One region of the Streptomyces pactum genome, then DNA from elsewhere that is predicted to be linked to it. Evidence: riboswitches for the same ligand, from Rfam matches in the RefSeq annotation. Region 1 holds a riboswitch; each other region holds the start of a gene.
What was found. A riboswitch is a leader RNA that binds a small molecule or an ion and turns the genes downstream of it on or off. The one in region 1 is predicted to bind cobalamin.

Region 1 (5,723 bases):
CTGTCTCGACACCGTCACCTACATTTCGTGCGCACTGCACGAGGTGATCAGCGAGGGGACGGAGCCACCGCATGTCACAAGCCCCAGAAGTGAGCAGAGGGCCGGTGGTGACGCCGGTGCGCGTCGTCATCGGCCTCTGCCTTGTCGCACCGTTCGTCGCCATGCTGTGGGTCGGTTCGTACGCGAAGACGGACCCGGCCTTCATCGGCATCCCGTTCTTCTACTGGTACCAGATGGCATGGGTGCTCATCTCCACCGTGCTCACGGTGATCGCGTACCAGCTCTGGCAGCGTGACCAGCGCGCCCGCCGGGAAGGCGGGGCCAAGTGAACGACGGCGTGAACGGCGTCGCACTCGCCGTCTTCATCTTCTTCTTCGTCCTCGTCACCGCCATGGGCTTCCTGGCCGCCCGCTGGCGCCGTGCCGCGAACGACCAGAGCCTCGACGAGTGGGGCCTCGGCGGCCGCTCGTTCGGCACCTGGGTCACCTGGTTCCTGCTCGGCGGCGACCTGTACACGGCGTACACCTTCGTGGCCGTCCCCGCGGCGATCTACGCGGCGGGCGCGGCCGGCTTCTTCGCGGTGCCGTACACGATCCTGGTCTACCCGCTGATCTTCACCTTCCTGCCGCGGCTGTGGTCGGTCTCCCACAAACACGGGTACGTGACGACCTCGGACTTCGTGCGCGGCCGGTTCGGCTCGAAGGGGCTGTCACTGGCGGTCGCCGTCACCGGCATCCTGGCGACGATGCCCTACATCGCACTCCAGTTGGTCGGCATCCAGGCCGTGCTGGACGTGATGGGGGTCGGCGGCGGCAAGGACACCAACTGGTTCATCAAGGACCTCCCCCTGCTGATCGCCTTCGGTGTGCTGGCGGCGTACACCTACTCGTCGGGGCTGCGCGCGCCCGCGCTGATCGCGTTCGTGAAGGACACGCTGATCTACATCGTGATCGCGGTGGCGATCATCTACATCCCGATCAAGCTGGGCGGGTTCGACGACATCTTCGCCTCGGCGAGCGACAAGTTCACCGAGTCCGGCAAGGGCGGGCTGGTGCCGGACCACGGCGGCCAGTGGACGTACGCCACGCTGGCGCTCGGCTCGGCGCTGGCGCTGTTCATGTACCCGCACTCGATCACCGCGACGCTGTCCTCGCGCAGCCGTGAGGTGATCCGCCGCAACACCACGATCCTGCCGCTGTACTCGCTGATGCTCGGCCTGCTCGCGCTGCTGGGCTTCATGGCGATCGCGGCCGGGGTCAAGGTGGAGAACGGGCAGTTGGCGATCCCCCAGTTGTTCGAGAACATGTTCCCGGACTGGTTCGCCGGCGTGGCCTTCGCGGCGATCGGCATCGGCGCCCTGGTCCCGGCGGCGATCATGTCGATCGCGGCCGCGAACCTCTTCACCCGCAACATCTACAAGGACTTCATCAGGCCGGACGCCACCCCGGCCCAGGAGACGAAGGTCTCCAAGCTGGTGTCCCTGCTGGTGAAGGTGGGCGCGCTGGTCTTCGTCCTCGGCATGGACAAGACGGTCGCGATCAACTTCCAGTTGCTCGGCGGCATCTGGATCCTGCAGACCTTCCCGGCCCTGGTCGGCGGCCTGTTCACCCGCTGGTTCCACCGCTGGGCGCTGCTCGGCGGCTGGGCGGTCGGCATGATCTACGGCACCGTCGCCGCGTACGGTGTCGCCTCGCCGACGCAGAAGCACTTCGGCGGCTCCTCCAAGGAGATCCCGGGCATCGGGGAGATCGGCTACATCGGCCTCACCGCCTTCGTGCTGAACGTCCTGGTCACCGTGGTCCTGACCTTCGTCATGAGGGCGGTCAAGGCGCCCGACGGCATCGACGAGACCAAGCCGGGCGACTACACGGCGGACGCGGGCGACCCGGGCGTCGAGGTGGAGCTGCCGCCGGCCACGGCGGGCACGTCGCACTAGCCGGCTCCACGTCAGCGGGCCGTCGGGCGAATCCGGCGGCCCGTTGTCGTACCCGTCGGGCACACTCGGCGGCATGGACTTCGTGATCCGGCAGGCGGCGACGGACGAGTACGCGACCCTCGGTGAGATCACCGCGCAGGCCTATCTGCGGGACGGTCTCCTCGACTTCGGGGAGAGCGACGCGTACCTCGGCGAGCTGAGGGACGTGACCAAGCGGGCGGCCGCCGCCGAGGTGCTGGTCGCCGCGGCGGAGGGCCGGGTGCTCGGCGGCGTGACCTTCGTGCCGTCCGGCGGCCCCATGGCCGACATCGCCCGGCCCGAAGAGGCCGAGATACGGATGCTCGCCGTCGCCCGCGAGGCACGCGGACGCGGGGTGGGCGAGGCCCTCGTGCGGGCCTGCGTCGACCGGGCCCGGACCGTCGAGGGCTGCACGCGGGTCGTGCTGTCGACCCAGCGCACCATGCGCCCCGCCCATCGCCTCTACGAACGGATGGGCTTCGTCCGCACCCCCGACCGCGACTGGAACCCGCTGCCCGAGCTCGACGACATCACCCTTCTCACCTATGAACTGACGCTCTGACACCAGTGCGACCTTTCCGCGGCGCTCCGTCCACGACACAACATCTGGGGGTGCTCACCGAACGCGGCACAAGATGTATGCTCATGCTCGCTGTCGCCGCAGGGGAATCCGGTGCGAATCCGGAACTGTCCCGCAACGGTGTACTTGTGCGTGTTCGCGTGTCCGTGTGGTCGCGTGAGCGCGCACGGGCTTCAGTCCGAGGACCTGCCGACAGTGCGCCCGTACCGTCCCGGTCCGGGTGCCTGACGTCCGGGCCTCGTGGAGTGGGCCGGTGGACGCGACGCCGCGTGCGCTCGTGAGCTGCCCCCGCCCTCCCCCAGGCCCCGTGCCGAGCGAGGGAGTGCCCCTACGTGACCATCGCGCCAGCCGACCCGGTTTCAGCGACCCCGGTGACGACTTCAGCGGTCCCGGTGACCGAGGAGCCCGACGGGCCCGGTGCCGCGTTGCTGCGGACCCTGACCGAGCTGACCGCCGACCTCCCCGACGCCGACCCGGGCCGGGTCGCCGCCGCCGCGCTGCGCGGCCGGTCCGCCCGTGCGGACGGGACGGAGCTGCGGGAGCTCGCCACGGAGGCGGCGGCCGGGCTCATCTCGGAGGACCCGGTCTACTCCAGGCTGGCCGCCCGGCTGCTGACCGTCGCCATCCGCGCCGAGGCCGCCTCGCAGGGTGTCACCTCCTTCACCGAGTCGGTCGCCACCGGTCACCGCGAGGGCCTGATCGCCGACCGCACCGCCGAGTTCGTCCGGCTGCACGCGGACCGCCTGGACGCGCTGATCGACCCGGCCGCCGACGACCGCTTCGGCTACTTCGGGCTGCGCACCCTGCACAGCCGCTACCTGCTCCGGCACCCGATCACCCGCAAGGTCGTCGAGACGCCCCAGCACTTCCTGCTGCGCGTCGCCGCCGGACTCGCCGAGGACGACACCGTACGGTCCCTCGACGAGGTGGCCGCGCTCTACGGGCTGATGAGCCGCCTCGACTACCTGCCCTCCTCCCCCACCCTGTTCAACTCCGGCACCCGGCACGCCCAGATGTCGTCCTGCTACCTCCTCGACTCCCCCAAGGACGAGCTGGACTCCCTCTACGACCGCCTCCACCAGGTCGCCCGCCTCTCCAAGCACGCCGGCGGCATCGGCATCGCCTACTCCCGCGTCCGCGCCCGGGGTTCCCTGATCCGCGGCACCAACGGGCACTCCAACGGCATCGTGCCGTTCCTGAAGACGCTGGACGCCTCGGTCGCCGCCGTGAACCAGGGCGGCCGGCGCAAGGGCGCGGCGGCGGTCTACCTGGAGACCTGGCACGCGGACATCGAGGAGTTCCTGGAGCTGCGGGACAACACCGGTGAGGACGCCCGCCGCACGCACAACCTGAACCTGGCGCACTGGATCCCCGACGAGTTCATGCGCCGGGTGGACGCCGACGGGCAGTGGTCACTGTTCTCCCCCGTCGACGTGCCCGGGCTGACCGACCTGTGGGGCGCGGAGTTCGACGCGGCGTACCGCGAGGCGGAGGAGGCGGGGCTGGCCCGCAAGACGCTTCCCGCCCGTGAGCTGTACGGCCGCATGATGCGCACCCTCGCGCAGACCGGCAACGGCTGGATGACCTTCAAGGACACCGCCAACCGCACCGCCAACCAGACCGCGGAACCCGGTCACGTGATCCACTCCTCCAACCTCTGCACGGAGATCCTGGAGGTCACGGACGACGGGGAGACGGCGGTCTGCAACCTGGGCTCGGTCAACCTGGGCGCCTTCGTGGACCCCGCCGGGCAGGACATCGACTGGGAGCGCCTGGACGCCACCGTCCGCACCGCCGTCACCTTCCTGGACCGGGTCGTCGACATCAACTTCTACCCGACCGAGCAGGCAGGCCGCTCCAACGCCCGATGGCGCCCGGTCGGCCTCGGCGCGATGGGCCTCCAGGACGTCTTCTTCCAGCTCCGTCTGCCCTTCGACTCGCCCGAGGCCAAGGCCCTCTCCACCCGCGTCGCCGAACGGATCATGCTCGCCGCGTACGAGACGTCCGCCGACCTCGCCGAGCGGAGCGGGCCGCTGCCGGCCTGGGAGAAGACCCGCACCGCCCGGGGCGTGCTGCACCCCGACCACTACGGCGTCGAGCCCACCTGGCCGGAGCGCTGGGCGGCCCTGCGCGAGCGCATCGCCACGACCGGCCTGCGCAACTCCCTGCTCCTCGCGATCGCGCCGACCGCGACCATCGCCTCCATCGCGGGCGCCTACGAGTGCATCGAGCCGCAGGTGTCCAACCTGTTCAAGCGCGAGACACTGTCCGGCGAGTTCCTCCAGGTCAACTCATACCTGGTGAACGACCTCAAGCGGCTCGGCGTGTGGGACGCCCGCACCCGCGAGGCGCTGCGCGAGGCGGGCGGCTCGGTGCAGGGCTTCTCCTGGATCCCCGAGGACGTCCGCGCGCTGTACCGCACCGCCTGGGAGATTCCGCAGCGCGGCCTGATCGACATGGCCGCGGCCCGCACCCCGTACCTCGACCAGGCCCAGTCCCTGAACCTGTTCCTGGAGACGCCGACCATCGGGAAGCTCTCCTCGATGTACGCGTACGCCTGGAAGCAGGGCCTGAAGACCACGTACTACCTGCGCTCGCGCCCGGCGACCCGCATCGCCCGCGCCGCCGCCCGAGCCATCGTCCCCGTGCAGGCCACCCCGGACCCCGACGCGGTCGCCTGCTCCCTGGAAAACCCCGAGTCCTGCGAGGCCTGCCAGTAATGACCACCCAGCCCCCCGCGGCCACCGAGGCCCCCGCGACCCCCGCGACCCCCGCGACCCCCGCGACCCCCGCGACGAAGAACCTGCTCGACCCCGGCTTCGAGCTGACCCTGCGCCCCATGCGCTATCCGGACTTCTACGAGCGCTACCGGGACGCGATCAAGAACACCTGGCACGTGGAGGAGGTCGACCTCCACTCGGACGTCGCCGACCTGGCGAAGCTCAGCCCCATGGAGCAGCACCTGATCGGCCGGCTGGTGGCCTTCTTCGCCACCGGCGACTCGATCGTCGCGAACAACCTGGTGCTCACCCTCTACAAGCACATCAACTCCCCCGAGGCGCGGCTGTACCTGAGCCGGCAGCTCTTCGAGGAGGCCGTCCACGTCCAGTTCTACCTGACGCTGCTGGACACCTATCTGCCCGACCCGGACGACCGCGCCGCCGCCTTCGCCGCCGTGGAGAACATCCC
Region 2 (5,723 bases), 860 kb from region 1:
GGTCGTCCGGGTCCTGCACCACCAACTGCACCGTGGTCCGCAACCGGGTCAGTCCCTTGCGGTCGTACGTCACCGGCTCCCCGCCGACCGACAACGTCCCCGTGCGCGGCCTGAGTCCGCCGCTGAGCAGCCGCATCAGCGTGGTCTTGCCGCTGCCGTTGCGGCCCAGCAGCGCGAGCGCGCGCCCCTCTCGCACCGTGAAGTCCAGGCCGGCGAGCACGTCCGGCCCCTCCTCGTACGCGAAGGACGCGCCCCGCAGCACGACCAGGGCCGTCCCTGCCTCCGCCGCCTTCGTCGACTCGGCTCCCGCCGCCGATCCCGCCGAATCCGTCTCCGTCGACTCGCTCACGACAACGGCCCTTCCAGTACGAGGGTGAGGGCGGCCAGCGCCGCCAGCAGCGCGACGCTCGCCGCCGTGAAGGGCACCGAGACGCGGGCCTCGGGCACCAGGACGCGCAGGGTGCCGTCGTAGCCGCGCCCCGCCAGTCCGGTCTGGAGCCGCGCCGCCCGGTCGAAGGCCCGTACGAACGCCGTCGCGCCCAGGCCGCCGAGCGAACGCCAGGCGGCGGCCCGGGTGGTGTGCCCCAGCCGCGAGGCCTGCGCCTCCCTGACCCGGCGCACGGAGTCCAGCAGCAGGAAGCTCATGCGGTACGTCACCAGCGCCACGTCGACGACCGGCGCGGGCACCCCGGCCCGCACCAGGCGGGGCAGCAGGTCGGACATCGGCGTGGTGAACGCGAACAGCAGCACCCCGAGGGAGGCCGCCGAGGTACGCAGCAGCAGTTCACCGGCGCGCACCGGGCCGCCGTCCGCCGCCGTCAGGAACCCGCCCGGGCCACCGACCCGCACCAGCAGCGGCAGCGCGCCGGTCACGCAGAAGCCCAGCGGCACGCGGTACGCCCGCCACAGCCGGCGCCCGGGCACCCGCGCCGGGCCGAGGAGCACGGCGAGCGCCGTCACCAGGACCAGCGCCGCCCCGGGCCAGGGCGGCAGCGAGATCGCGAGCACGGTCAGGCCCAGTGCGAGCACGGCCTTGTCCACGGGATGGCGGCGGCGCCAGTGACTGCTGTGCGCCGCCGCGTCGATCGGCAGCACTCAGTCGCCCGTGGGGGCGTCGCCCGCGGGGGACGTCCCCGCGGCCAAGCTGCCCGCGGGGGCGTCCCGCAGCGCCGCCGCGGCCCGCTCCTCGCCCTGGCGACGGCCCCGGCGCAGCCCGAAGTAGTAGGCCAGCACTCCCGCGCCGATCGCGGCCTGCACGGCGAACAGCGCCGACTCGATCTCCCCGGACGGCGGCTCGTACAGGGGTGAGAACCACGGCTCGTAGTCCGGCTCGATCTCCGTGATCGCCGTCTCCGCCTCGGCGTCGGCGCCGGCGAACGGCTCCTCCTTGTGGTCGCCGAGCCCCAGTACCAGGGGCAGCACCGCGAGCACGGCCACCGCGAGCAGCAGCAGGGCGTTGATCTTCGCGTTGCGGCTCATCGGGCCACCGCCTCCGGCTCACCGGACGTGGTCTTGCCGGACTTGGCCGACAGGACGCCCAGCCGGGCGAGTTCACCCTTGCTGGACTGCACCAGCAGCCGCATCACGACCACCGTGAGCAGCCCCTCGCTCACCGCGAGCGGGATCTGCGTGACGGCGAAGATGGACCCGAACTTGCCGAGCGCGCCCAGGAACCCGCTGCCCGGGTCCGGGAACGCCAGCGCCAACTGCACGCTGGTGACGCAGTAGGTGGACAGGTCGGCGACGAACGCCCCGCAGAACACCGTGACCATCAGCGGCACGTCGTACCGGCGCAGCAGCCGGTAGACGCCGTACCCGGCCCAGGGGCCGACGACCGCCATCGAGAAGACGTTGGCGCCGAGCGTGGTCAGCCCGCCGTGCGCCAGCAGCAGCGCCTGGAAGAGCAGGGTGATGGTGCCCAGCACCGCCATGACCGGCGGACGGAAGAGGATGGCGCCCAGGCCGGTTCCGGTCGGGTGCGAACAACTCCCGGTGACGGACGGCAGTTTCAGCGCCGACAGGACGAACGTGAAGGCCCCGGAGGCGCCGAGGAGCAAGGTGCTCTCCGGATGCTCCCTGACCTCACGGGTGAGTGAACGTACTCCGTGTACGACGAACGGCGCGGACGCGACACCCCAGGCGATCGCGTGCGCCGGTGGCAGAAAGCCCTCGGCTATGTGCATGGCTCAGCAGACCCTCTCCAGCACCTCGTGGATGGACGACGCGCCTTGGCCGGTCTCCTGGCTTACGGGTACCACCGCCCGTGCTCCGCCTTCCCGGGTCACGAGGACCCAGTGGCTGCCCGTGAGGGCCGGAGCCGGACTTCCCGATTCACAGTGGCGAGGGCCGCACCGGCATCACACCGGATTTCCCGTTCACCAAGGCGTGGCGACAGTAGTGCTCCCTCAAGGGTGGTGACAAGCGGGCCTCCGGGCCGGCCGGCGCCCGGAGGCCCAGTCGGGAGGGTGACGCGGCGGCACCTGCGGGTCCACGCCCCGTCAGCCGGACCGGTCCCGCTCCGTCCGCCGGACCACCACGTCGCGCATCCGCTGGGCCAGCGCGGTGGCGGCGGCGGTGAGGAACACGAAGCTGTAGGTGATCTGCAGCACCGTCACGACCCGCGCGGCCTGGCCCCGCGGCGTGATGTCCCCGTAGCCGACGGTGGCGAGCGTGACCACGGTGAAGTACAGCGCGTCGACGCGGGTGCGCAGGCCGGTGAACTCGTCCGGCTGCTTGGCGAGGGCGTAGTACGCGGCCGAGAAGACGTGCACGGACAGGACGATCAGCAGGGTGATGACCACACCGGGCCGGGTGTCCGGGCGCTCGAGGAGGACGTGGCGGATCTGCCGGAGCAGCAGCGCCGCCACGGCGGTCAGCAGCAGGGCGAACAGCAGCCAGCTCAGCACGGGCCGCCGCGGGCCCAGAAGGTCGAGGGGAAGCAGGAAGTAGGCCACGACCACGACGGCCGCGATACCGGCCCGCACCAGCCAGGGCAGGGCCGCACGCCAGGCGGCGGCACGCGGTCGGGTGCGGCCTGTGCGGCCTGTGCGGTCCGTACGCCCCGCTGCGGCCCGGCGCTTTGTCACCGTGCCGTCTCCGTGGCCGGGCCCGATGCCGATCCCGGGCCCGGTTTCCGGTCCGGTCCGGTCCGGTGCACCAGTTGGGCGACGACGAAGGCGACGACCGACGCGGTGACGATCAGCGGCATCTGGTCGTACGCGTCCCCGCCGACCAGCAGCACCGCCAGCACGGAGCTGGCCAGCGGCAACCCGGTCACCGCGGCCGACGCGGCGGAGATCCCGAGGGCGAGGGCCGGGGTCGCGCCGAAGCCGGGGAGGCCGGAGCAGGCCATGGCCGTCGCCGTGCCCAGCAGTACGGCCGGGAAGATCGGGCCGCCGCGCAGGCTGCCCAGCGCGATGCCCCAGGCCAGTCCCTTGCAGACGACGAGCGCGACCAGCGCGCCCACGGACCAGGCGTGCGGGTCCGCGGCGAGCCGAGCGAGGGTGGCCTGTCCGGACAGCGCCGCCTCCGCCGGGGAACGCCCGGTGATCAGAGCGTACGCGGCGATGCAGACGCCGACCGCCGTGGCGCAGGCCACGGTGCGGACGGCGGTGCGGTGCCGTGTCCAGGAGACGGTGCGGTGGCCCAGCTCGCGGGCCAGCGTGACCAGTACGGCGATCAGTGCCGCCGTGGGCACGCCCCACAGGAAGTCGCCCGCGTCCGGGTTGGCGCCCGGCGGCACGTCGTGCAGGGCCAGCCCGCCGATCTTCAGGCCGGTCCACTGACCGAAGCCGGTGAAGACCACGGCGCCCGCCGCGCTGGCCAGCAGACAGGGCAACAGCAGGACGACCAACTGCGCACCGCCGAGGCCCGCCCCCTCGATGAGCAGCACCGCCGCCGCCACCGGTCCGCCGAGGATGGTGGAGATCGCCGCGGTGGAGCCGGCCGTCGCCAGGATCGCGCTCGCCCTCGGGTCTCCGGCCGCCCCCGCCCGCCGCACCGCCAGCAGGGCGAGCCCGCTGCCGACGGCCATCAGCGGGGCCTCAGGGCCCAGCACCACACCGAGCGGCAGCGTGGCGAGTGCCGCCAGGACGGCGCCGGGCAGCGCGCGCGGGCCGACGGGCGCGCCGCCCAGCCCGTTCACCGGCAGATGGCCGCCGCCACCCGGCAACCGGGTCACGATCGGCGCCAGGACCAGCCCGGCCAGCACCAGCGCGGGCAGCGGCCACCACCAGGGCGGGGCGTCGTACCCGGCCGCCTCCGGCAGCGACGTCCACACCCAGTGCTGGAACTCGTGCTGGAGACCGACGAAGAAGAAGCAGGCCAGCGCGATGGGCACGCCCAGCAGCACGCACAGCAGCAACAACCGCAGATAGCCGGGGCCGAGCAGGGTGCGCCGCAGGGACTGCTCGGCCCGGGCCGGCACCGCGTTCGCCGGCTCGGGCCGAGAGGTCACGGGCCCTCCTCCGTCCGCCTACGTCTACGTCGCGCGCGTTCGCATGTGCGCTTCAGTAAACGCGAGGCGGGGGAGGGTCGCACGCGCACGATGCCGTGCCCGGTGACCGGGCGGCGGGACGCGCTCGCACCCGGTTCACCCGTCCGGCGGGCCCGCATGGCCGCGCGGGTCGGGTGCCCGCAGGCTCGGAGTGTCCTGTCGGCGCCCCCGGGGTGCCGGTGGGCGCAGGCCCGTACGGGGACACGCAGAAAGGACTCCGCTCATGAGCCAGCACGCCGCACCCTCTCCCGGCAGGCCGACCCACGGCGCCGACGGCCCGTGGCCCCCGCGATCGGCGGACCGCACCAGCGACTGGGTGACCGGGGGTGTCGTCTTCGCGGGCGTACTGATGCTGCTGAACGGCGCCCTCGCCGTCCTGCAGGGCATCGCGGCCATCGCCGAGGACGACGTGTACGCCCGCGTCGGCAGCTACGTCTACGAACTCAACCTCACCGGCTGGGGCATCATCCACGTCATCCTGGGCGCCCTCGTTCTCGCCACCGGTTACGGCCTGCTCAAGGACATGTCCTGGGCGCGTTTCGCGGGCATCGTCCTGGCCTCGCTGAGCCTCGTCGCCCAGTTCCTCTTCCTGCCGTACGCGCCCGTCTGGTCCGTGATCATGATGGCGATCGACGTGTTCGTGATCTGGGCCCTGGCCAGCCGCCAGGACCAGGCCGGCCGACGGGCCTGAACTACCGCGAGCGCGCCGACGCCTCGCCGAGCACCGGGCGGGGCGTCGGCGCGCCGGCGGCCGGGGCCCGCGACGTCGCGCCCCGCGAGCCCCGCGCGTCGCACCGGCGCCGTCGCCGCGCCGGCGGCGGCCGGCCCCGCGCCCGGCGGGGTTCAGGGGCCTGGGCCGGGGCGCGGGGCCCGGGCCGGGTGTCCGGGGCCTGTGGCGTCTCGTGACGCGTGGTGTCCGGTGGCGGGTGTCCGCCTCAGCGGCGTCGCAGAGCTCGCGTCAGTGCCGTCGCCGCGCCGGCGGCGGCCAGCCCCGTGCCCGCGAGGGCCAGGGACTTGGCCCGGCGGCCCGGGGACACCGGCCGGGCGCCGGGCGCGGTGCCGTACGCGCTGCCCGGCACGTCCGGGTCGCCCGAGGCGTCGGGGAGCGCCGAGGCCAGCAGCTCCGCCAGGTGCACGCCCTCGTGGCCGCCGCTGTCGAACTCGTGGATCTGGGTGCGGCAGCTGAACCCGTCGGCGAGCACGACGGTCGCCTCGTCCTCCTCCCGCA
Region 3 (5,723 bases), 3.5 Mb from region 1:
GCAAGGCCGCCGCGAAGGGCTACCGCGCCGGGCAGATCGCCTCCGCCGGCCTGGTCTCGCTGGCCCACGGCACCAACGACGCCCAGAAGACGATGGGCATCATCACCCTCGCCCTGATCGCCGGCGGCGCCCTCGCCCCCGACTCCGACCCGCCCATGTGGGTCATCCTGTCCGCGGGCATCGCCATCGCCCTCGGCACCTACCTCGGCGGCTGGCGCATCATCCGCACCATGGGCAAGGGCCTGACCGACCTCCAGCCGCAGCAGGGCTTCGCCGCCCAGACCAGCGCCGCCACGGTCATCCTCGCCTCCTCCCACCTCGGCTTCTCCCTCTCCACCACGCACTCGGTCTCCGGCGCGGTGATGGGCGCGGGCCTCGGCCGCAAGGGCGGCGTGGTGCGCTGGTCCACGGCCACCCGGATGTTCGTCGCCTGGGGCCTGACCCTGCCGGCCGCGGCCCTGGTCGCCGCGCTCGCCGAGTGGGTGTGCGGCCTGGGCGACTGGGGCACCGCCCTCGTCGCGGTCTTCCTGGTCGCCTCCAGCGCCGCCATCTGGAAGCTCTCCCGGCGCGAGGTCGTCGACCACAACAACGTCGTCGACGAGCCCGAGCCGTCCGGTGTGGTGACCACGGCCATGGCCGCCGTCTCCCCGCCCCCGACGGGCGTGACCGAGGACCTGGCGGCGGCCGCCGCCCCGGGGCCCGGGTCCGGCTCCAAGGCCTCCTCGGCCACCACCTCCGTCTGATCCCGCGCCGCGGTACGAAGGAAAGCGAACCTCCATGAGCATCGACTGGGCAGCTCTCGGCTCCGTCTTCGGGGTCAGCCTCGTGGCCACCGTGGCCCTGGTGGGCCTGTTCACCCTCGGCATCGTCGGACTCTCCCGCCAGGAGCGGGCGACCGCCCAGGGCGGCTCCGCGGCCCTCGCGGTCACCGGCGCGTACGCCTGCTTCGCTGCCTGCGCGGCGGCGGTGGCGTACGGCATCTACCTGATCGTCGCCTGAGCGACCGCGCACACCACGCGCTCCCCTGAAGCGGGGCGCGGGACGGACTCGGACCGTCCCGCGCCCCGCTTCTTCTCGTGTTCTTCGCACGCCGGTGCACACCGCCCGCGTGTGGGCCTTCGCACACTCCCCCGTTGCAGGTCAACGCCAGGTTGACGGGTGTTCGCGGGCCGTGGTGGACTGCCGGAGCCAATGCGGCGGCAGGAGAGGAAGCCCGGTGCGAATCCGGCGCGGTCCCGCCACTGTGACCGGGGTGCAGACCCCGGGAGCCAGGAACTCTCACCGCCGGTCTCTTCCAACCAGGGCGCGGAAACCCTGAGTGAGGACATATCGCCATGCGCGGCCGCCGTTCCAGGTACACCAGCGACACGCTCCCCCGCCCCGCGGCCGGTTGAGCCGTGCGCGCCGAACGCGTCTTCGCGTACGGTGCCGCCGCCGGCCTTCTCGGTGACCTCCTCCTCGGCGATCCGCGCCGCGGACACCCGGTCGCCGCGTTCGGCCGTGCCGCCGGTGCCGTGGAACGGGTGCTGTGGCGGGACCACCGGGGCCGGGGTGCGCTGCACACCGCCGTGTGCGCCGGTGGCGCCGCCGCCCTGGGCACCGCCGCCGCCCGCGCCGTACGCCGCTCCCCCGCCGCCTCCGTCGCACTGACCGGCGCCGCCACCTGGGCCGTCGTCGGCGGCACCTCGCTCGCCCGCGAGGCCCTCGCCATCGGCCGGGCCCTGGACGCCGGGGACGTCGAGGCGGCCCGCGCACGGCTGCCGCACCTGTGCGGACGGGACCCGCAGGCACTGGACGCCGACGGGATCGCCCGGGCCGTCGTGGAGTCCGTCGCCGAGAACACCTCGGACGCGGTGGTGGGCGCCCTGGTGTGGGGCGCGGTCGGCGGAGTGCCCGGGCTGCTCGGCTTCCGGGCCGTGAACACCCTGGACGCCATGGTCGGCCACAAGTCCGCCAGGTACCGGCGGTACGGCTGGGCCTCGGCCCGGCTCGACGACCTCGCGGGCTGGCCGGGCGCCCGCCTGACCGCCGTCCTGGCCACCGTGGCCGGCGGCGATCCGCGCGGCGCCGTACGGGCCTGGCGCGCCGACGCCGTCCGGCACCCGAGCCCCAACGCCGGCCCCGTGGAGGCGTCCTTCGCGGGCGCCCTGGGCGTACGGCTCGGCGGGACGCTCTCCTACGGCGGGCGGGTGGAGCACCGCCCCGTCCTCAACGGGGCCGCGGGGCGCGCCGTCCGGGCCGCTTCCGGCGACATCGACCGGGCCGTCCGGCTCTCCCGGCGCGTGGGCTGGCTGGCGCTCGGCGTGTGCGCGGGCGCTCGGCTGCTCGCACGCGGGGCCCTCAGGAAGGGACGTACGTCATGAACGGTGGCCTTCTCGTCGCCGGAACCACCTCCGACGCCGGCAAGAGCGTCGTCACCGCCGGGATCTGCCGCTGGCTGGTGCGCCAGGGCGTCAAGGTCGCGCCCTTCAAGGCGCAGAACATGTCGCTGAACTCCTTCGTGACCCGCGAGGGCGCCGAGATCGGGCGGGCGCAGGCCATGCAGGCGCAAGCGTGCCGCGTGGAGCCCACCGCGCTGATGAACCCGGTGCTGCTCAAGCCGGGCGGTGAACGCAGCAGCCAGGTCGTGCTGCTCGGCAAGCCGGTCGGCGAGATGAGCGCCCGCGGCTACCACGGCGGGCGGCAGCGGCAGTTGCTCGGCACGGTGCTGGACTGCCTGGCCGAGCTGCGGGGCACGTATGACGCGGTGATCTGTGAGGGGGCGGGCAGTCCGGCCGAGATCAACCTGCGCCGGACCGACATCGTGAACATGGGGATCGCCCGGGGCGCCGGGCTCCCCGTCCTCGTCGTCGGCGACATCGACCGCGGGGGCGTCTTCGCCTCCTTCTTCGGCACGGTGGCGCTGCTGTCGCCCCAGGACCAGGCGCTGGTCGCCGGGTTCCTCGTCAACAAGTTCCGGGGCGACGTGTCGCTGCTGGAGCCCGGACTGGAGATGCTCCAGGGGCTCACCGGGCGGCGGACGTACGGTGTCCTGCCGTTCCGGCACGGGCTCGGCATCGACGAGGAGGACGGGCTGCGGGTCTCGCTCAGGGGGACGGTGCGGGAGTCGGTGGTGGCGCCGCCGGTCGGTGCGGAGGTGCTGCGGGTCGCCGTCTGCGCCGTCCCGTTGATGTCCAACTTCACGGACGTGGACGCGCTGGCCGCCGAACCCGGGGTCGTGGTGCGTTTCGTGGACCGGCCGGAGGAGCTCGCCGACGCCGATCTCGTCATCGTGCCGGGGACGCGCGGGACGGTCCGGGCGCTTCAGTGGCTGCGGGAGCGCGGGCTCGCGGACGCCCTCGCGCGCAGGGCCGCCGACGGCAGGCCCGTACTCGGCGTCTGCGGCGGGTTCCAGCTCCTCGGCGAGCACATCGAGGACGAGGTCGAGTCCCGCGCCGGGCACGTCGACGGGCTCGGGCTGCTCCCCGTGCGGGTGCGGTTCGCCCCCGAGAAGACCCTCACCCGGCCGGTGGGCGAGGCCCTCGGCGAGCGCGTCGAGGGGTACGAGATCCATCACGGGATCGCCGAAGTGACCGGTGGGGAGGCGTTCCTGGACGGCTGCCGGGTCGGACGGACCTGGGGCACGCACTGGCACGGTTCCCTGGAGTCGGACGGCTTCCGGCGGGCGTTCCTGCGCGAGGTGGCCGCCGCCGCGGGCCGCCGCTTCGTTCCGGCCCCCGACACCTCGTTCGCCGCGCTGCGCGAGGAGCAGCTCGACCGGCTCGGCGACCTGATCGAACACCACGCGGACACGGACGCGCTGTGGCGGCTCATCGAGTCCGGCGCGCCACAAGGACTGCCCTTCATTCCACCGGGAGCGCCCGCATGAGCACAGTGTTGTTGTTGTCGACCGCCGACACGGACCTGCTGGCGGCCCGCGCGTCGGACGCCGCCTACCGGATCGGCAACCCGACCCGGGTCGACGTACAGGAGGAGCTGCCGGGGCTCGTCGAGGGCGCGGACGTCGCCGTCGTACGCCTGCTGGGCGGCAAGCGCGCCTGGGAGGACGGGCTCGCCGCGCTCAAGGCCGCCGGCATCCCGACCGTCCTGCTGGGCGGCGAGAGCGTGCCGGACGCGGAGCTGATGGCGGAGTCGTCGGTGCCGGCCGGGGTGGTGGCGGAGGCGCTGCGCTACCTGGTCGAGGGCGGGCCCGCCAACCTCACCCAGCTCGCCCGGTTCCTCTCCGACACCGTGCTGCTGACCGGCGAGGGCTTCGACGAGCCGGAGAAGATGCCGGAGTTCGGCGTCCACGGCTCCCGTGCCGTCGTGGCGGGCCGCCCGACGGTCGGCGTGCTCTTCTACCGCGCCCACCAGCTCAGCGGCAACACCGCCTTCGTCGACACGCTGTGCGAGGCGATCGAGGCGCACGGCGCCAACGCCCTGCCCGTGTACTGCGGTTCGCTGCGCGGCGCGGACCCGGGGCTGTACGAGCTGCTGGGCCGGGCCGACGCCCTGGTCGCCACCGTCCTCGCGGCGGGCGGCACGCACGCCTCGCAGGCGTCGGCGGGCGGTGACGAGGAGGCCTGGGACATCGGCGCGCTGGCCGACCTGAACGTCCCGGTGCTGCAGGGGCTCTGCCTCACCTCCTCCCGCGCCGCCTGGGAGGCGTCCGACGCCGCGCTGTCCCCGATGGACGCGGCGATGCAGGTCGCCATCCCGGAGTTCGACGGGCGGCTGGTCACGGTGCCGTTCTCGTTCAAGGAGCAGGGCCCCGACGACGTCCCGGTCTACGTCGCCGACCCGGAGCGGGCCGGGCGGGTCGCCGGGATCGCCGTACGGCACGCGGCGCTCCGGCACAAGGCGAACGCCGACAAGAAGCTCGCGCTGGTCTTCACCGCGTACCCGACCAAGCACTCCCGCGTCGGCAACGCGGTCGGTCTCGACACCCCGGCTTCGGCGGTGCGGGTCCTGGACGCGCTCAGGGACGCGGGGTACTCGCTCACCGAGTACCCCTCCGGCGGCGACGAGCTGATCCACCGGCTCATCGAGGCGGGCGGCCACGACGTCGAGTGGCTGACGGAGGACCAGCTCTCGGCGGCGCCCGCGCGGGTGCCGCTGGCCGACTACCGGGCGTGGTTCGAGAAGCTGGACCCGGAGCTGCGGGACGCGATGACCGAGGCGTGGGGCGAGCCGCCGGGCTCGCTGTACGTCGACGGGGACGACATCGTGCTCGCGTCCCTGCGGTTCGGGAACGTCGTGGTCATGATCCAGCCGCCGCGCGGTTTCGGCGAGAACCCGATCGCGATCTACCACGATCCCGACATGCCTCCGTCGCACCACTACATGGCGGCCTACCGGTGGCTCGACAACAGCTTCGGCGCCGACGCGATCGTGCACATGGGCAAGCACGGCACGATGGAGTGGCTGCCCGGCAAGGGGCTCGGGCTGAGCGCCGGCTGCGCCCCGGACGCGGTGCTGGGCGACCTGCCGCTGATCTACCCGTTCATCGTCAACGACCCCGGCGAGGGCACCCAGGCCAAGCGGCGCGGGCACGCCACGGTGGTCGACCACCTCGTCCCGCCGATGGCGCGCGCCGACACGTACGGCGACCTGGCCAAGCTGGAGCAGTTGCTCGACGAGTACGCGCTCGTCTCCGACCTGGACCCGGTCAAGGCGCCGGCGGTCCGCGCGCAGATCTGGACGCTGGTCAAGGCGGCCGAGCTCCATCACGACCTGCACGTGGA
Region 4 (5,723 bases), 2.5 Mb from region 1:
GCTGGCGTTCACCACCGGACAGGGTGTGCCACAGCCGGTCCGCCTGCCCGGCCAGAGCGGTGCGTTCCAGGGCGTCCGTGACCGCCTCCTCGTCCGCCGTCGACGTCGGCGTCCAGGCACGGCGGTGCGGGATCCGGCCGAGCCGGACCACGTCCCGGACGGTGAGTTCGACCTGTGTGTCGGCCTGCTGCTCGACCACCGCCACGCGCCGGGCCACGTCCCGGCGGCCCACCCGGTCCAGCGGGCGGCCGTCGAGGGTGACGACGCCGCCGGCCGGGGCCAGGACGCCGGCGAGCAGCCGCAGCAGCGTGGACTTCCCCGAGCCGTTGGGACCGAGCAGGCCCGTCATGGCGCCGGGCCGGGGGCTCAGGCCGACGCCGTCCAGAATGAGCCGCCCGCCGGCGGCGCGGGAGACCCGCTCGGCCCTCAGTGTCACCGGATCCTCCGGGTGCGGTACAGGACGAGGACGAACGCGGGCACACCGATCATCGAGGTCACCACCCCCACCGGGATCTCCTGGGGTTCCAGGACGGTACGCGCCAGGGTGTCGGCCCACACCAGGAACACCGCCCCGGCGAGCGCGCAGACCGGCAGCAGCCGGGCGTGTCCGGGGCCGGTCACCGCCCGTACGGCGTGCGGCAGCACCAGTCCGACGAAGCCGATGGCACCGGCGGAGGCGACCAGGGCGGCGGTGAGCAGCGCGGTCGCGCACAGCAGTACCAGCCGGGTACGGGCCAGGTGGACGCCGAGCGTGGCCGCCGCCTCCTGGCCGAACGCGAAGGCGTCCAGCGTCCCGGCGTATCCGAGGCACACGGCCAGCACCACGGCCAGGGCCGCCGCCCCCGTCCACACGTCCGTCCAGTCAGCCCCGCCGAGCGAGCCGAGCAGCCAGAACAGTACGCCGCGGGTGGTCTCGGCGTCGGCCGCGGTCATCACGACGAACGAGGTGAGCGCGGAGAACATCTGCATGGCCGCCACGCCGGCGAGCACCACCCGGTCGGGGGTTCCGCCGAGGCTGTGGCTGAGCAGCATCACCAGCGCGAACGAGCACACGGCCCCGACGAACGCCCCGCCCGGCAGGGACAGGGCGCCGCCGCCCACACCGAGTACGACGACCAGGACGGCACCGGTCGAGGCGCCGGAGGAGACGCCCAGCACGAAGGGGTCGGCGAGCGGGTTGCGCAGCAGGGACTGGAGTACGGCGCCGCACACGGCGAGTCCGGCGCCGCACACCGCGGCGAGGAGGGTGCGGGGCAGCCGCAGGTTCCAGACGATGCCGTCGCGCAGGGGCGTGACGTCGACGCCGGGGCTGCCCCCGCCGAGGTGGGCGGCGACCACCGACCACACCTCGCCGACGCCGATGTCCGCCGGGCCGATGGTGACGGCGACGGCCACGGAGGCGCACAGGGCGAGGAGTCCGGCCGCCGCCCACGCCGGGTACGTGCGGCCGGTCGCGCGTATGCCGGGGGCCGCCCGGCCGGTGGACGTCACTTGGTGAGGCCGTACGCGCGCAACGCCGCCGCCACCTTCTCCACGCCCTCGACGGTGCGGATGGTGGGGTTCATGGCCTGCCCGCTGAGGAGCACGTAGCGCTTCTTCCTGACGGCGGTCATGTTCCTGGTGACGGGGTCGGACTCCAGGAACTCGATCTTCTTCGCGGCGGTCTCGGCCGATTGCGACCTGCGGGTGAGGTCGCCGATGACCAGGACGTCGGGGTCACGGTCGGCGACCGTCTCCCAGCCGATCTGCGGCCACTCCTCACGGGTGTCGTCCATGACGTTCCTCGCGCCGACCGCGCGGGTCATGACGCCGGGGGCGCCGCAACAGCCCGCCAGGTAGGGCGAGGTGGAGTTGGCGAACCAGTACATGAGGGTGACACCGGAGGCGTCGACGCCCGACGTGGCCTTCTCGACCCGGGCCTTCAGGTCGGCGACCAGTTCCTCGCCACGCTGCTCGACGTCGAAGATCCGGGCGAGGTCGCGGACTTCGCCGTAGACGGTGTCCATCGTCAGGGCCTTGCTGCGGACGCCGTCGCCGTCGCCGCCGTTGTCCTTGCCGGCGCAGTCGGACGGGGACAGGTAGGCCGGTACGCCGAGTTCGTCGAACTGCTCGCGCGTTGCCACGCCGCCGGGGCCGAGCGTGGAGGCGAAGGAGGCGGCGACGAAGTCGGGTTCGGCGTCCAGGACCTTCTCGAAGGAGGGCATGTCGTCGGCGAGTCTGGGCACGCCGGCGTTAGCCTTCTCCAGGCCCTTCATGACCGGGTCGGTCCAGGTGGCGGTGCCCGCCATCCGGTCGGCCAGGCCGAGCGACAGCAGGATCTCGGTGGTGCCCTGGTTGAGGGAGACCGCCCGCCGGGGCGGCGCGCCGACCTCCACCCGGTACCCGCAGTCGGTGACGGTGCGGGGGTAACCGGCGGCCTCGGCCGGTACGGCGGAGTCGGTGGTGGTCGCTGTGGAGCCGCACCCGGCCGCCAGCAGGGCGACGGAGACGAGCAGGGCCGGGCCGCGGGACGAGCGGCGGGAACGGAGCAGGCGTCGGGAGGCGGCGGGGCACGCTGCGGGCAAGGAAGATCCTCTGGCGTCGAGGGCTCATACGCGAAGCCCGTTCGTACGGTGCGGCCCGCGCCGTGCGCGGCGCGGGTGCCAGCAGGTCTTCGGACTCGGGATCGACCGGACGGAACGCCTTCCCGGACGGCTCCCGCCGTCCAGTGGCTCTTGTCCCGCCCGTCCCCCTCACCGCTGCGCGTCAGCTCCGGATTCGCACCGGATTCCCTGACCCACCAGGTGGGTTCGACTGGCTCCCGCAAGCTACCACAGGGTCACCACGCCTTCGGGGGCGGCCGACTGCCCGACCGCCCCCGGCGCCGCCCGGACGGTCTTCACGTTGCCGCGGACGACCTCGGCCGAGACGTTGACGGTGCAGGACTCGTCCGCACCGCGCAGGGGGTTGCCCGGCACCTCCGCGGTGCCGACCACCATCACCCCGATCGGCCATGCCGTCAACGGCAGAACCAGCGGCAGAAAGACGAAAACGGCCGTGCGGCGTCAGCCGTCCCCCGCCTCGGGCGCGTGCCCCAGCAGTTCGCGCAGCAGCCGCTCGTCGTCCGGGTCGAGGCCGATCACGAAGCTGGCCAGCACCGCTTCCCGGTCGCTCTCGGCGTCCAGCACCTTGCGCATCTTGCGCGCGGCCAGGCCCGCCTGGTCCGAGGCGGGTGTCCAGGCGAAGGACCGGCCCGCGCGCTCGCGGCCGACCGCGCCCTTCTCCAGCAGCCTGGTCAGGATCGTGATCACCGTGGTGTAGGCGAGGTCGCCGCCCAGGCGCTTCTGCACCCAGCCGGCCGTCGCGGGGCCGTCCGCCTCGCGCAGCGCCGACAGCACCAGCGCCTCCAGCTCGCCCTGCCCCCGCCGCCGCGGACGCCGGTGATCTGTCACGGCCCGTCTCCTTCCGCCGCAGTCCCTTGCCCGTCCGATGTCCGTCCGAGGCGACATCGTATAGAGGCGCCGGTCGTGCCGGTGCCACCCGGACCGGTCACCGGCGCTTCCGCGGGCGTGGCCGGCGGCGACGGCGAGCCGGGCCCGGTGTCCCGCGTCCGGTGTTGTGCCGGTCAGTGGTCCGTGGCGCAGCAGCCGCCCGCACCGCCGTCGGCCGGGGAGGTGTCGAGGCGGCAGAAGCAGGAAGCCTCGACGGGTACGTCGGCCAGGGCGGTGGCGAACTTCAACTGCTGTGCCACGATCCGCGCCTCCCCCGGCCTACCCAGCCGCACCAGGCACTCGTGGAGTCCGTGCAGGGCCCAGACGTTGCCGGGGTGCTGCAGGGGGCGGGGAAGGGTGTCGTCGAGCCCCAGGTCGGCCCGGTACACCGCCTCGGCCTCCGCGACCCGGCCCCGTTCCAGGAGCAGGGCGCCGTAGGCGTGCCGGGTGGGCTGCATCCAGCCCCACGGTTCGTCGTACGGGAGGTTGTCGTCCAGTTCGATCGACCGCTCCAGGGCGGCGAAGGCGGCGGTGTGGTCGCCCTTGCGGTACTCCAGTTCGCCGTCGAGCATGGCGGAGGCGACGGCGAGGATGTCGGCGCAGGTGTTGTTGAACAGCGTGCGCGTCCGCGGCACCCGGGCGACCGCCTCGCGGAACAGGAGGCGCTCGGCCTCCGCCTCGGCGATCCTGCCGGTGGCCGAGAGGGCGACCCCGCGGGCGTAGTGGAGCATCGCGGTCGTCACGCTGTACAGGCGCGGGTCGGCGGGCAGCGGCAGTCCGAGGATGTCCGCCCAGCGCCCGAACCGGATCAGGACGTGCACCCGCATGGCGACGAAGCCCTCCAGCCAGTCGGCCATCGGCGGGCTTTCGACGCGCAGCAGTTCCTCGGGGACGGACGCCTCGAGCTGTGCGGCGGTGTCCAGGGCGACCTGGTACTGGCCCAGGAACATCGCGCCGTAGATCCGGAAGTGGTAGTTGTGCGAGCGGTAGAGGGTGTAGAAGTTCATCGCCCCGGCCCGCGCTCGGTACTTCTCGTCGGCGGCGATCGCGGCGCTGTTGTCCGACACCACGCGCCGGTAGTCGCCGCACAGCACTTCGAGGTGCGACGGCATGTGGTTGAGGTGCCCGGCGTCGGGGACCAGGCCGCGCAGCCGGTCGGCGACGGTGAGGGCCGCCTCGGGAGTGGCCGACATCTCCATCAGGTGGATGTACAGGTGCAGGACACCGGGGTGCGCACGTCCGCCCTCGGTGCCCAGGGCCCGGTCGAGGACGTCCTTCGCCTCCAGGGTGCGGGCGCCCTCGGCGGGCCGTCCCGTGCGCAGGTCCCACAGTTGCCAGGGCGTCAGGTTCATCAGCGCGTCGGCGTAGAGGGCGGCCACGTCCAGGTCGTCCGGGGCGAGTTCCCGGACGGCACGCATGTTCTCGGCGTACGGCGCGTTCCACACCGAGCAGTCCTCGACGGCGCGCGCCTGCGGGTAGCGGGCGCGCAGGGCGCCGATCAGGGCGCGCTCGACCGGGGTGGCAGAGCGGGCCGCCTTCTCGTGGGCGAGTTCGACGGCGGCGTGGGTGCGGTCGACGGTCCGCGTCAGCTCCTCGGCGTCGAAGGCCTCCCACGGCTTGTTGTAGTTCGGGCCGAGGGCGTAGGCGATGCCCCAGTGGGCCATGGCGCAGTGCGGGTCGGCCGCGGCGGCGGCCTCGAAGCAGGCGACGGCCTCCTCGTGGTGGAAGGCGTACGTCCACACCAGTCCGCGGTCGAACCACCGCTGGGCCTCGGGGGACGAGGTCGTCACCGGGCGACCGTGGGTGCCGAGGTCGTAGTAGTCCCTGGGATGGTTCACGGGGTGGTTCATGGGGTCCATGAGGGGACCTATACCGCACGCCGGGGCGGCCAGAGGTACTTCGCGGGCCGGTCATACCAACCGGTGTCCCCGCCGGACGCTCGGCGCCCGGCGGGGGTGGGGGGACGGGAAGGGCGCGATCAGCCGAAGTCGACGTCGCTGCACAGGAAGTACGTCTGGTCCATGTGCGACGCCTGCCAGATCGTGTAGACGACGTGCCGGCCGCTCAGGCCCGAGGTACTCACCGGGATCTCGTAGTTCTGGCTCGGGCCGTAGCGGCCCGTGCTGGCGACCAGTTGGAGTGAGTCCCAGGTCAGGGGCTGGGTGGCGGGGTCGAAGCCCTGCCGGGTGACGTAGACCTTGAAGTAGTCGGCGCCGTGGCTGGCCTGGTCGTACAGCTTGACGGTGAAGTTGT

Region 2: it holds a riboswitch for cobalamin, as region 1 does, so the genes downstream of both, B1H29_RS09110 (energy-coupling factor ABC transporter permease) here and B1H29_RS12345 (ribonucleoside-diphosphate reductase subunit alpha) in region 1, are expected to answer to the same signal.
Region 3: it holds a riboswitch for cobalamin, as region 1 does, so the genes downstream of both, B1H29_RS28220 (cobalamin biosynthesis protein) here and B1H29_RS12345 (ribonucleoside-diphosphate reductase subunit alpha) in region 1, are expected to answer to the same signal.
Region 4: it holds a riboswitch for cobalamin, as region 1 does, so the genes downstream of both, B1H29_RS02595 (ABC transporter substrate-binding protein) here and B1H29_RS12345 (ribonucleoside-diphosphate reductase subunit alpha) in region 1, are expected to answer to the same signal.

Annotation. Positions count from the first base shown of each region.
Region 1 covers NZ_CP019724.1:3,066,072-3,071,794, forward strand. The annotation lists gene B1H29_RS12330 (DUF3311 domain-containing protein) at 72-329, shown strand; gene mctP (monocarboxylate uptake permease MctP) at 326-1,936, shown strand; gene B1H29_RS12340 (GNAT family N-acetyltransferase) at 2,010-2,516, shown strand; cobalamin riboswitch at 2,594-2,742, shown strand; gene B1H29_RS12345 (ribonucleoside-diphosphate reductase subunit alpha) at 2,867-5,254, shown strand; gene B1H29_RS12350 (ribonucleotide-diphosphate reductase subunit beta) at 5,254-5,723, shown strand, end outside.
Region 2 covers NZ_CP019724.1:2,204,948-2,210,670, reverse strand. The annotation lists gene B1H29_RS09125 (ATP-binding cassette domain-containing protein) at 1-268, opposite strand, end outside; gene cbiQ (cobalt ECF transporter T component CbiQ) at 346-1,095, opposite strand; gene B1H29_RS09115 (energy-coupling factor ABC transporter substrate-binding protein) at 1,096-1,479, opposite strand; gene B1H29_RS09110 (energy-coupling factor ABC transporter permease) at 1,476-2,183, opposite strand; cobalamin riboswitch at 2,214-2,398, opposite strand; gene B1H29_RS09105 (potassium channel family protein) at 2,499-2,996, opposite strand; gene B1H29_RS09100 (chloride channel protein) at 3,083-4,456, opposite strand; gene B1H29_RS09095 (DUF7144 family membrane protein) at 4,719-5,186, shown strand; gene B1H29_RS09090 (FAD-binding and (Fe-S)-binding domain-containing protein) at 5,431-5,723, opposite strand, start outside.
Region 3 covers NZ_CP019724.1:6,576,758-6,582,480, reverse strand. The annotation lists gene B1H29_RS28230 (inorganic phosphate transporter) at 1-743, shown strand, start outside; gene B1H29_RS28225 (hypothetical protein) at 778-999, shown strand; cobalamin riboswitch at 1,159-1,297, shown strand; gene B1H29_RS28220 (cobalamin biosynthesis protein) at 1,398-2,363, shown strand; gene B1H29_RS28215 (cobyric acid synthase) at 2,360-3,868, shown strand; gene cobN (cobaltochelatase subunit CobN) at 3,865-5,723, shown strand, end outside.
Region 4 covers NZ_CP019724.1:595,330-601,052, forward strand. The annotation lists gene B1H29_RS02585 (ABC transporter ATP-binding protein) at 1-436, opposite strand, end outside; gene B1H29_RS02590 (FecCD family ABC transporter permease) at 433-1,461, opposite strand; gene B1H29_RS02595 (ABC transporter substrate-binding protein) at 1,488-2,564, opposite strand; cobalamin riboswitch at 2,628-2,813, opposite strand; gene B1H29_RS02600 (hypothetical protein) at 2,808-3,002, opposite strand; gene B1H29_RS02605 (BlaI/MecI/CopY family transcriptional regulator) at 3,045-3,431, opposite strand; gene B1H29_RS02610 (tetratricopeptide repeat protein) at 3,605-5,320, opposite strand; gene B1H29_RS02615 (lytic polysaccharide monooxygenase auxiliary activity family 9 protein) at 5,449-5,723, opposite strand, start outside.